DNA from 4 places in the Lelliottia amnigena genome. Region 3 is predicted to be linked to each of the others. Evidence: predicted binding sites of a transcription regulator. Region 3 holds the regulator's gene; each other region holds the start of a gene.

Region 1 (3,171 bases), 1.4 Mb from region 3:
TTTATTCACGCCCAGCTCAACCAGCTGCTTCGCGGCAAACTGCATAAACGCCACCGGCCCACAAACGTAAAACTGCATTTCTGGCGCGCTGAATAGTCCCTCATGTAGACTTAAATCCATCAATCCTTCGCTGTCAAAATGGCCCGTTGCACGGTCTGCGTCCGTCGGGAGACGATACCAGGTGTGTGCGTTAAAACGCGGCAAACCGGCCGTCATGGCGGCGATCTCATCGGCAAAGGCATGCACATCGCCGTTTTCAGCCGCGTGGAACCAGTTAACCTGAGCGCTATGTTTTGCCTGAGCAAGCGTGTCCAGCATCGCCAGCATGGGCGTTTGGCCGACACCTGCGGAAATCAGCGTAACAGGCGTATTGGCGTCAACAGCCATAAAGAAATCCCCCGCCGGGGCGGCAAGATGAACTTCTTCGCCCACCACGGCGTGGTTATGCAGCCAGCTTGATACCTGGCCGCCCTCTTCGCGTTTCACCGCAATGCGATAGCCTTTACCGTTTGGCTTGCGGGTCAGTGAATATTGGCGGATTTCCTGATGCGGGAATCCCTCAGGCTTGATCCACACGCCAAGATACTGGCCTGGCTGATAGTCCGCGACAGGTAAACCATCAACCGGCTCAAATTCAAAACTGGTGATCAGAGCGCTACGCGGCGTTTTTTCAACGATGCGGAAAGCACGCGTTCCTTCCCAACCGCCGTTTTTAGTGGCGTGTTCACTGTAGATTTGTGCTTCGCGATTGATAAACACATTCGCCAGCACGCCGTAGGCTTTGCCCCAGGCATCCAGCACCTCCTGACCAGGACTGAACATCTCATCCAGCGTCGCCAGCAGATGACTACCGACAATATTGTACTGCTCCGGTTTGATCTGGAAGCTGGTGTGTTTTTGGGCAATTTTTTCGACCGCAGGCAAAAGCGCTGCAAGATTATCGATGTTGCTGGCGTACGCCGCGATGGCGTTGAACAGGGCTTCGCGCTGATCGCCGTTGCGCTGGTTGCTCATGTTGAAAATCTCTTTGAGCTCCGGGTTGTGCGCGAACATGCGATCGTAGAAATGGGCGGTAAGTTTTGGTCCGGTTTCAACCAGCAGGGGAATAGTGGCCTTGACCGTAGCGATGGTTTGAGCGTCTAACATAGCATTTTCCTTCAGGTGATTTTTTAATGATGTATTTCATATGCATCTTATAAAAAATAACCCTGCGTTGTAAATGGGTCTGTGCATCATGAAAAATGTGCATCACAAACCTGAAAAGAAATCCGTTGAAAATCGTGAGGGCTTTATTCCTCAAACCCTTGCGTGGCGTACAGGTAAACGTTTGCGTAAATTCGTTTGTCAAGACCTGTTATCGCACAACTATTCGGTTATACTGTGGCGCGTTGTCCAACAGGACCGGCTTTTTAGGCCAAATTTTATTGTTAGCTGAGTAGGAGAAGCGGATGTTAAAGCGTGAAATGAACATTGCCGATTATGATGCAGAACTGTGGCAAGCAATGGAGCAGGAAAAAGTACGTCAGGAAGAGCACATCGAACTGATCGCCTCCGAAAACTACACCAGCCCGCGCGTTATGCAGGCTCAGGGTTCTCAGCTGACCAACAAATACGCTGAAGGTTATCCAGGCAAACGCTATTACGGCGGTTGCGAGTACGTTGATATCGTTGAACAGCTGGCGATCGACCGTGCAAAAGAGCTGTTTGGCGCAGATTACGCTAACGTTCAGCCGCACTCCGGTTCTCAGGCTAACTTTGCGGTTTACACCGCGCTGCTGCAACCGGGTGACACCGTGCTGGGTATGAACCTTGCACAAGGCGGTCACCTGACTCACGGCTCACCGGTTAACTTCTCAGGCAAACTGTACAACATCATCCCTTACGGCATTGATGAGTCCGGTAAAATTGACTACGAAGACATGGCGAAGCAGGCTCAGACCCACAAACCGAAGATGATTATCGGTGGCTTCTCTGCTTACTCAGGCGTAGTTGACTGGGCAAAAATGCGCGAAATCGCAGACAGCATCGGTGCATACCTGTTCGTCGATATGGCGCACGTTGCGGGTCTGATTGCGGCAGGCGTTTATCCGAACCCGGTTCCACACGCACATGTCGTGACCACCACCACCCATAAAACCCTGGCGGGTCCGCGCGGCGGCCTGATCCTGGCGAAAGGCGGTGACGAAGAGCTGTACAAAAAACTGAATTCTGCTGTTTTCCCAAGCGCTCAGGGCGGCCCGCTGATGCACGTGATCGCGGCCAAAGCCGTGGCGCTGAAAGAAGCGATGGAGCCAGAGTTTAAAGTTTATCAGCAGCAGGTTGCGAAAAACGCCAAAGCGATGGTTGAAGTCTTCCTGAACCGTGGTTACAAAGTGGTTTCGGGCGGTACTGAAAACCACCTGTTCCTGCTGGATCTGGTTGATAAAAATCTGACCGGTAAAGAAGCAGACGCAGCCCTCGGCCGCGCAAACATCACCGTGAATAAAAACAGCGTACCGAACGATCCGAAGAGCCCGTTTGTGACTTCCGGTATCCGTATCGGTTCTCCGGCTGTGACGCGCCGCGGCTTCAAAGAAGCTGAAGTGAAAGAGCTGGCTGGCTGGATGTGTGATGTTCTGGATAACATCAACGACGAAGCGGTGATCGAACGTATTAAAGGTAAAGTGCTGGATATCTGCGCACGTTTCCCTGTGTACGCATAATTCTGCTCATCGTAATAGAAAAGGCCGCGCAAGCGGCCTTTAGTTTATCTAGCGCCGGTCAATGGAAATAGCACCGGGCCCGGTCACCGCCAGCAATAAAAATGCGCCAGCGATACTGACGTTTTTGTAGAAATTGATCATGTTTGGCATCACCGCATCGCCACTCATATCCCAGTAGTGGTGCCCGATCACCGCCGTTCCCAGCGTATAAAAGACAAACAGCACGGCCAGCGGGCGCGTAAAGAAACCGAGTACAATCAGGATCGCGGCAGGCACTTCCATCACCACCGCAATAATCGCGGCAAGCATGGGCATGGGCGCACCCAGCGACGTCATATATTGTACCGTTCCATCAAACCCGGTCATTTTGGGAATACCAAAAATTATAAACAGCACCACGACCGCAATACGGGCGATCAACAGTATTAACGAACGAGACTGGCCGAAATCGAAATAGCGTAGTGAGTTC
Region 2 (3,171 bases), 1.4 Mb from region 3:
CTCATCGCTCAAAATATCGCGCAGATTGAAGCGGCCGCCGCGGCCGCCATCGCTCACCAGCTCTGGCATGGCGTTCGAAAGACCGCCCGCGCCGACGTCGTGGATAAACAGAATCGGGTTGGCATCGCCAAGCTGCCAGCAGCGGTCGATCACTTCCTGACAGCGACGTTCCATTTCCGGGTTGTCGCGTTGAACGGACGCAAAATCAAGGTCTGCGTCAGATTGACCGGACGCCATAGAAGACGCCGCGCCGCCGCCAAGACCGATATTCATGGCCGGACCGCCCAGGACGATAAGTTTAGCGCCCACGACGATCTCGCCTTTTTGGACGTGATCGGCGCGAATATTGCCGATCCCACCCGCCAGCATGATCGGTTTGTGATACCCGCGCAGCTCTTCGCCGTTATGGCTGTCGACTTTTTCTTCGTAGGTACGGAAGTAGCCGTTCAGGGCCGGGCGACCAAATTCGTTGTTAAAGGCTGCGCCACCCAGCGGGCCTTCGGTCATGATATCGAGCGCGGTGACAATGCGATCAGGCTTGCCGAAATCTTCTTCCCACGGCTGTTCAAAGCCCGGAATACGCAAGTTAGAAACGGAGAAGCCCACCAGCCCTGCTTTTGGTTTCGCGCCACGTCCGGTTGCGCCTTCGTCACGAATTTCGCCGCCGGAGCCTGTCGCCGCACCCGGCCACGGAGAAATCGCCGTCGGGTGGTTATGCGTTTCGACCTTCATCAGGATATGCGTTGGCTCCTGGTGGAAGTCATAGCGCCCTGCTTCGCGATCGGCGAAGAAGCGGCCCACTTCAGACCCTTCCATGACCGCCGCGTTGTCTTTATACGCAGACAGCACGTGCTCAGGGTTTTTCTCAAAGGTGTTTTTAATCATTTTGAACAGCGACTTTGGCTGTTCTTCACCGTCGATAATCCAGTCGGCGTTAAAAATCTTATGACGACAATGCTCAGAGTTCGCCTGCGCGAACATATACAGTTCGATGTCGTTAGGGTTGCGGTTCAGCTTAATGAACGCATCCTGCAGGTAGTCAATTTCGTCATCCGCGAGCGCCAGCCCTAAACGCAGGTTGGCATCAATCAGCGCCTGGCGGCCCAAGCCCAGCAGATCCACGCTTTGCACAGGAGCAGGCTGATGATGAGAAAACAGCTGTTGCGCGTCGTCCAGAGAGGCAAACACGCTCTCCATCATGCGATCGTGCAGCTCAGCGGCCACCGTCTGCCACTGTTCATCTGTCAACGTCGAGGCTTCAACGTAATACGCTACGCCGCGTTCCAGACGAATGATCTGGCTCAGGCCGCAGTTGTGGGCGATGTCAGTCGCTTTAGAAGACCAGGGGGAGATGGTGCCCGGACGAGGTGTAGCAAGAATCAGTTTACCGGTCGGCGTGTGGCTGCTCAGACTCGGACCATACTTGAGCAGGCGTTCGAGCTGCGCTCGCTGTTCTGCATTTAAAGGAGCATTCAGGTCGGCAAAATGGACATACTCAGCGTAAATAGTGCTTACCGGAAGGCCGTCAGCCTGAAAACGTGCCAGCAGTTTGTTGATACGGAAGGCAGATAGTGCAGGCGAACCACGCAGAATTTCCATCATAAGTCTCTCGTCTTCGAAGCGCTTGAGGCGCTTACAGTGTGCGCAAGGGGAAAACGGGCGTCATTATAGAGAATCCTGAGCGCCGACGAAACCGTTTGCGTCGAAATAAAATCATTCTGAATTTTTATCGATTGGTGTTACCTGTCTCTGTAATTAGTTGCCAACTGGCGCAAGTTTACGCAAAATGCCGCTCATTCAATGGTAAACCTTATTCTTAACATGACTACAGCACACTGAGGCATCGCACGGCGCAGAGAATTAACTAATTGAAAAAATTCAAGATTAATTATCTGCTCATCGGCATAGTCACCTTGCTGCTGGCAGCGGCCTTATGGCCTTCTATTCCCTGGTTCGGCAAAGCCGAAAACCGTATCGCCGCGATTCAGTCGCGGGGGGAACTGCGCGTCAGTACTCTCGACTCCCCGCTGACCTATAACAATGTGAATGGCAAAATCATTGGCCTGGACTATGAACTGGCGCAACAGTTTGCCGATTACCTTGGCGTAAAGCTCAAAATCACCGTTCGCCAGAATATCAGCCAGCTGTTTGACGACCTGGATAATGACGATGCCGACCTGCTGGCCGCCGGGCTTGTGTATAACAGTGAGCGGAGCAAAAACTATCAACCTGGCCCGACATACTATTCTGTTTCGCAGCAGGTGGTATACCGCGTCGGTGGCGTTCGTCCACGTACGATGGCCACGCTCAACGATCAGCAGCTCACCGTCGCACCGGGGCACGTGGTCATTGACGATCTGCGTGTGCTGAAAGAGAAAAAATATCCGGATCTGAGCTGGAAAGTTGATGAGAAACTCGGCACGACTGCGCTGCTGGAGCAAGTAAAAGACAAAAAGCTGGCGTACACGATCGCCGATTCTGTTGCGATCAGTTTTTTCCAGCGCGTTCATCCAGAAATCGCCGTTGCGCTTGATGTGACCGATGAACAGCCCGTCACCTGGTTTAGTCCGCTCGACGACGATCAGACGCTTTCCGCCGCCATACTCGATTTTTTCAATTCCATGAATGAAGAAGGCATCCTGGCGCGGCTTGAAGAGAAATATTTAGGGCACGGCGGTGATTTTGATTACGTTGATACCCGCAGCTTCCTGCGTGCCGTTGACAGCGTGTTGCCCGATTTGCAGCCCCTCTTTGAGAAATACGCCGAGGAAATTGACTGGCGTCTGCTGGCGGCTATCTCCTATCAGGAATCGCATTGGGATGCCCAGGCGACGTCACCGACCGGTGTGCGCGGGCTGATGATGCTCACCAAAAATACCGCTCAAAGTCTCGGCCTGACCGATCGCACCGACGCCGAACAAAGCATCAGTGGCGGCGCGCGCTATTTGCAGGACATGATGGCAAAAGTACCGGATACCGTACCGGAAGAAGAGCGGATTTGGTTTGCGCTCGCGGCCTACAATATGGGCTACGCGCATATGCTCGACGCCCGTGCGTTGACGGCGAAAACGAAAGGCAACCCGGACAGCTGGTCCGACGTTAAACAGCGTTTGCCACTCTTAAGCCAGAAACCCTGGTACAACAAACTGACCTACGGCTATGCGCGTGGGC
Region 3 (3,171 bases):
GCGCGATGGGAAAGCAGTAACGTCATCAGGGGTGCGCCGATCATCACGCCAATGGCATAAGCACTGATCAGCATGCCCGCCGCAGGAATAGAAACGTCAACCCCTTTAGCGATGACCGGTAAAAGCCCCATTGGGGAAAACTCGGTGGTGCCGATCCCAAATGCGCCAATCGCAAGGGCCAGCAGTGGAAAATTGATTTTCATTCATTAACTCCGGATACTGTGCCTTTACGCGACACAGAAAAACATGCCGAAAGCATGACAGCAATCACAAAAAATGAGAAGTTAACAAATTGGCAAAAGATTATTGTCGGGAGAGTAACAATGAAAGGAAGAAAACGAGGGAGAAGGCTCTCCCCCGCCTGAATCAGTGCAGAATAGCTGTAAAACTTGCCGCAACAATCAAACCCAGCACGATAATCGTGGTCGTTAACGAAAACTTAAGATCGGTATTCATCAATTTTTCTCCTTTTAATCCCCACATGAAAAGTGAGCTTGCTCATTTTTACACAGTTTACCTCAAAAATCTTCCTGGATTTAGGCTGATAACCTTTTTTGCGCTTCCCCTTTTCATCAAGATAAGACAAAATTCCACGCTAAATTTATAAGCGTACCGGCCACTGACCCCCTCCTGACGTCCTGTGTCGTTTTCCCGGCGTATCGCAATTCAATTTGCGAGATTAGGGTGAGAGAAGGCAAACGTTTACCTCTCAATTTATCAGGAGCTTAGGATATGGTCTGGAGTGACAGCTAATGGCAACAATTAAAGATGTAGCGAAACGCGCAAACGTTTCCACTACAACCGTATCACATGTAATTAACAAAACCCGTTTCGTGGCGGAAGAGACGCGCAACGCCGTTTGGGCTGCAATCAAAGAATTGCACTACTCACCGAGCGCCGTTGCTCGCAGCTTGAAAGTGAATCACACCAAGTCAATTGGTCTGCTGGCGACCAGCAGTGAAGCGGCCTATTTCGCCGAAATTATCGAAGCGGTTGAGAAAAACTGCTTCCAGAAAGGCTATACCCTGATTCTGGGAAATGCCTGGAACAGCCAGGAAAAACAGCGCGCTTACCTGTCGATGATGGCGCAAAAGCGCGTCGATGGCCTGTTGGTCATGTGTTCCGAATATCCAGAATCCGTGCTGTCGATGCTCGAGGAGTATCGTCATATCCCAATGGTGGTAATGGATTGGGGTGACACGCGCGCAGACTTTACCGATTCCGTTAACGATAACGCCTTCGAAGGCGGTTACATGGCTGGCCGTTACCTGATCGAACGTGGTCATCGCGAGATTGGTGTCATCCCCGGCCCGCTTGAGCGCAACACCGGAGCTGGCCGCCTGGCGGGCTTTATGAAAGCCATGGAAGAAGCGCTGATTACCGTCCCGGAAAACTGGATTGTACAGGGCGACTTTGAGCCAGAATCGGGCTACCGCGCGATGCAGCAGATTGTTTCGCAGTCACATCGTCCGACAGCCGTGTTCTGCGGCGGTGATATTATGGCAATGGGTGCGCTTTGCGCAGCCGATGAGCTGGGTTTACGCGTCCCGCAGGATATTTCCGTGATCGGGTATGATAACGTGCGCAACGCTCGCTACTTTACTCCCGCACTGACGACGATTCATCAGCCGAAAGACTCCCTGGGTGAAACGGCGTTCAACATGCTGATGGATCGTATCGTCAGCAAGCGTGAAGAGTCTCAGTCAATTGAAGTCCATCCGCGTCTGATTGAACGTCGCTCCGTCGCTGATGGACCGTTCCGCGATTACCGTCGTTAATCGTTTCTACGGGGCCGGTTATTCCGGCTCCCGTAGCCACTCTCTGTTCAGCGTTTCACTATCACCTAAATAGTCCAGCAACCAGGCCAGCGCAGGCGACATATCGTTTTGCTGCCATGTCAGGCAGCAGGCCGCGACCGGAAACGGATTTTCAAGCTCGAGCGCCACCCATTCTCCGCGATCGATCCGTGGACGCGCGAAATGCACAGGCACCATCCCCACACACAACCCAGCCGACAAACAGGTTGCCGACGATTCCCAGTCTGGCGCGACGACCCGCCGCTGGTTATCAAGCAGCCAGGTGATGCGTTTTGGCAGCGATCGTGACGTATCCTCCATCACCAACGACGGCCAGTTGCGCAACACGTCATCACTCAGTGGGCCTTCAATCGTTGCCAGAGGATGATCGCTTGCCACCACGCAGCGCCAGCTCAATGTTCCCATGTCCCGAAAGGCATAGCGGCCCCCGACGGGAATGGCCTGTGTCGCGCCGATCGCCATCTCCACCCTACCGTCGGATAACGCATCCCACACGCCATTAAACACTTCCTGGGACACGCGAAGTTCCACATCCGAGAAATGGCGATAGAAATCGACTACCATCTGCCGCGTCCGTTCAGGTTTAACGATGTTATCCACCGCAATCGAAAGATGGCCGCGCCAGCCATTGGCAATCTGCTGGCACTGTTCACGCGTGATCATCATTTTTTTGATAACAGATCGGCCTTCTTTCAAAAACCATACGCCAGCGGGGGTCAGAACGACATCCCGATGACGGCGTTCGAACAAGGGAACCGCCAGCCACTCCTCCATCTGACGTACCGTATAGCTGACGGCAGACGGTACGCGATGCAGTTCTTGCGCGGCTCCGCTAAAGCTACCATTTCGGGCGACAGCATCCACAACTTCTAATGAATATTCAGACCACATTTTTTGCCTGCAAAATTTTTGAACGCAACCGCCAAATATTAGCGTTTCACAAGCCAGATTGCACTCCCTACACTCTGCGCCAAAGTACACCTGCCTTCATTAGGAAATGACAATGCAACCCAACAACGGATTCTTAGTCTGGCTCGGCGGTTTGAGCGTGCTGGGCTTTTTAGCCACCGACATGTATTTGCCGGCGTTTGCCGCGATGCAGGAAGACCTGCAGACACCTGCTGCCGCGATCAGCGCAAGCCTCAGCTTGTTCCTGGCCGGTTTTGCCTTCGCACAGCTGCTGTGGGGACCGCTCTCTGACCGTTATGGCTGCAAACCTATTCTTCTTCTCGGGTTAACCATCTTTGCGCTGGGATGTCTGGGCATGCTGTGGGTGCGTGATGCAACCTGGCTGCTGGTACTGCGCTTTGTACAGGCGTTTGGCGTGTGTGCTGCCGCGGTGACCTGGCAGGCG
Region 4 (3,171 bases), 1.6 Mb from region 3:
GCGACTGCGCTGCTTTCCATGCCAGAGCGTGCTCGCGCCCGCCGTTACCAATGACTAATACTTTCATTACTGACTCCGGGATTAATGGCGGAAGTGACGCATATCGGTGAAGATCATGGCGATGCCGTGTTCGTCAGCGGCGGCGATGACTTCGTCATCACGAATGGATCCGCCCGGCTGGATAACACAGGTCACGCCAACGGCTGCTGCTGCATCAATGCCGTCGCGGAACGGGAAGAAGGCATCAGATGCCATTGCGGAGCCTTTTACTTCCAGGCCTTCATCGCTGGCTTTGATACCGGCGATTTTGGCAGAGTAAACGCGGCTCATCTGGCCTGCGCCTATGCCGATCGTCATATTCTCTTTCGAATATACAATCGCGTTGGATTTAACAAATTTGGCGACCTTCCAGCAGAACAGCGCGTCACGCAGTTCCTGTTCGGTTGGTTGACGTTGGCTAACGACGCGCAGGTCGCCCGCAGTCACCATACCTAAATCGCGATCCTGAACAAGCAGACCACCATTAACACGTTTGAAATCCAGGCCTGGAACACGCTCTGCCCACTGGCCACAAACCAGTACGCGAACGTTTTGTTTGGCTGCGGTGATTTTAAGGGCTTCTTCCGTTGCGGAAGGCGCGATGATCACTTCAACAAACTGGCGGGAAATAATGGCTTGTGCCGTCTCGGCATCAAGTTCGCGGTTGAACGCGATAATGCCGCCGAATGCGGACGTCGGATCGGTTTTGTAAGCCCGGTCGTAGGCTTCAAGGATAGATGTGCTGACGGCAACGCCACACGGATTTGCATGTTTCACGATGACGCATGCTGGCTCACTGAACTCTTTCACGCACTCCAGCGCCGCATCGGTATCAGCGATGTTGTTATAAGAGAGGGCTTTGCCTTGAACCTGTTGAGCGGTTGCGACGGATGCCTCTTTAATTTCTTCTTCTATATAGAAGGCAGCGTTCTGGTGGCTGTTTTCGCCGTAACGCATATCCTGCTTCTTAATGAAGTTCAAATTCAGGGTACGTGGGAAACGACCAGAAGGTTCGTTGCTTTCGCCGTGATAGGCCGGGACCAGGCTACCAAAGTAGTTAGCGATCATGCTGTCGTAAGCGGCAGTGTGTTCAAACGCTTTGATGGCGAGGTCAAAACGGGTCGCCAGTAGAAGAGAACCTTCGTTGGCATCCATTTCTTTAATAATGACGTCGTAGTCACTGCTCTTTACTACGATGGCAACATCTTTATGGTTCTTCGCCGCGGAGCGCACCATGGTCGGGCCACCGATATCGATATTCTCAACGGCATCTTCCAGTGAGCAGTTTTCGCGGGCGACGGTTTGGGCGAACGGATAAAGGTTAACGACCACCATATCGATCGGGGCGATGTCGTGTTGCTCCATAATGCCGTCGTCCTGGCCGCGACGACCAAGAATGCCGCCGTGTACTTTCGGATGCAGGGTCTTTACGCGTCCATCCATCATTTCCGGGAAACCGGTGTAATCGGACACTTCGGTTACCGGCAGACCTTTATCTGCTAACAGGCGAGCGGTGCCGCCAGTGGATAGCAGCTCTACACCACGTGCAGAAAGTGCCTGAGCGAATTCGACGATACCGGCTTTGTCAGAAACACTGAGCAGAGCGCGGCGGACTGGACGACGTTGTTGCATGGTAAATCCCCTGGATTTCACGATGACAGAGAGTGTTAGATGAATTTTTCGCAAAAAACTCATCTAACACCCCTAACGGGGCATCCTTGTTTAGCGCGTGCATTTTAACGAAAACGTTTGCGCACCGCTCGTGATTTTTCAAATTTTCGCAGCATTGTGGATAAGTCTGTGTGAAAACAGGTATAAGGCGGGGTTTTGCTGTGGAATGCAGCAGTCAGTCATTTTTCTGTCATTTAAGTATTGCGGATGATCGAGAACTCCCTATAATGCGCCTCCATCGACACGGCAGATGTGAATCACTTCACACAAACAGCCGGTTCGGTTGAAGAGAAAAATCCTGAAATAAAGGATTGACTCTGAAAGAGGAAAGCGTAATATACGCCACCTCGCAACGGTGAGCGAAAGCCGCGTTGCACTGCTCTTTAACAATTTATCAGACAATCTGTGTGGGCACTCAAAGTGACATGGATTCTAAACGTCTTCGGACGCTAAATGAATACCAAAGTCTCTGAGTGAACATACGTAATTCATTACGAAGTTTAATTCAAGAGCATCAAACTTAAATTGAAGAGTTTGATCATGGCTCAGATTGAACGCTGGCGGCAGGCCTAACACATGCAAGTCGAGCGGTAGCACAGAGAGCTTGCTCTCGGGTGACGAGCGGCGGACGGGTGAGTAATGTCTGGGAAACTGCCTGATGGAGGGGGATAACTACTGGAAACGGTAGCTAATACCGCATAATGTCGCAAGACCAAAGAGGGGGACCTTCGGGCCTCTTGCCATCAGATGTGCCCAGATGGGATTAGCTAGTAGGTGGGGTAATGGCTCACCTAGGCGACGATCCCTAGCTGGTCTGAGAGGATGACCAGCCACACTGGAACTGAGACACGGTCCAGACTCCTACGGGAGGCAGCAGTGGGGAATATTGCACAATGGGCGCAAGCCTGATGCAGCCATGCCGCGTGTATGAAGAAGGCCTTCGGGTTGTAAAGTACTTTCAGCGAGGAGGAAGGCATTGTGGTTAATAACCACAGTGATTGACGTTACTCGCAGAAGAAGCACCGGCTAACTCCGTGCCAGCAGCCGCGGTAATACGGAGGGTGCAAGCGTTAATCGGAATTACTGGGCGTAAAGCGCACGCAGGCGGTCTGTCAAGTCGGATGTGAAATCCCCGGGCTCAACCTGGGAACTGCATTCGAAACTGGCAGGCTAGAGTCTTGTAGAGGGGGGTAGAATTCCAGGTGTAGCGGTGAAATGCGTAGAGATCTGGAGGAATACCGGTGGCGAAGGCGGCCCCCTGGACAAAGACTGACGCTCAGGTGCGAAAGCGTGGGGAGCAAACAGGATTAGATACCCTGGTAGTCCACGCCGTAAACGATGTCGACTTGGAGGTTGTTCCCTTGAGGAGTGGCTTCCGGAGCTAACGCGTTAAGTCGACCGCCTGGGGAGTACGGCCGCAAGGTTAAAACTCAAATGAATTGACGGGGGCCCGCACAAGCG

What was found. The regulator PurR, encoded in region 3, represses purine synthesis genes. The targets are predictions, from matches to a motif close to CANGCAAACGTTTGCNTG.
Region 1: the regulator PurR is predicted to act here: its motif matches at 1,317-1,334, upstream of glyA (serine hydroxymethyltransferase).
Region 2: the regulator PurR is predicted to act here: its motif matches at 1,687-1,704, upstream of purL (phosphoribosylformylglycinamidine synthase).
Region 4: the regulator PurR is predicted to act here: its motif matches at 1,778-1,795, upstream of purH (bifunctional phosphoribosylaminoimidazolecarboxamide formyltransferase/IMP cyclohydrolase).

What each region holds. Positions count from the first base shown of each region.
Region 1 covers NZ_CP077236.1:570,444-573,614, reverse strand. Annotated here, with positions in the region: gene hmpA (NO-inducible flavohemoprotein) at 1-1,146, opposite strand, end outside; gene glyA (serine hydroxymethyltransferase) at 1,449-2,702, shown strand; gene I6L74_RS02670 (DoxX family protein) at 2,751-3,171, opposite strand, start outside.
Region 2 covers NZ_CP077236.1:580,522-583,692, forward strand. Annotated here, with positions in the region: gene purL (phosphoribosylformylglycinamidine synthase) at 1-1,602, opposite strand, end outside; gene mltF (membrane-bound lytic murein transglycosylase MltF) at 1,869-3,171, shown strand, end outside.
Region 3 covers NZ_CP077236.1:3,691,077-3,694,247, reverse strand. Annotated here, with positions in the region: gene I6L74_RS17405 (MFS transporter) at 1-203, opposite strand, end outside; gene cydH (cytochrome bd-I oxidase subunit CydH) at 367-456, opposite strand; gene purR (HTH-type transcriptional repressor PurR) at 753-1,778, shown strand; gene punR (DNA-binding transcriptional activator PunR) at 1,797-2,708, opposite strand; gene punC (purine nucleoside transporter PunC) at 2,821-3,171, shown strand, end outside.
Region 4 covers NZ_CP077236.1:2,094,128-2,097,298, forward strand. Annotated here, with positions in the region: gene purD (phosphoribosylamine--glycine ligase) at 1-67, opposite strand, end outside; gene purH (bifunctional phosphoribosylaminoimidazolecarboxamide formyltransferase/IMP cyclohydrolase) at 82-1,671, opposite strand; rRNA gene I6L74_RS09830 (16S ribosomal RNA) at 2,233-3,171, shown strand, end outside.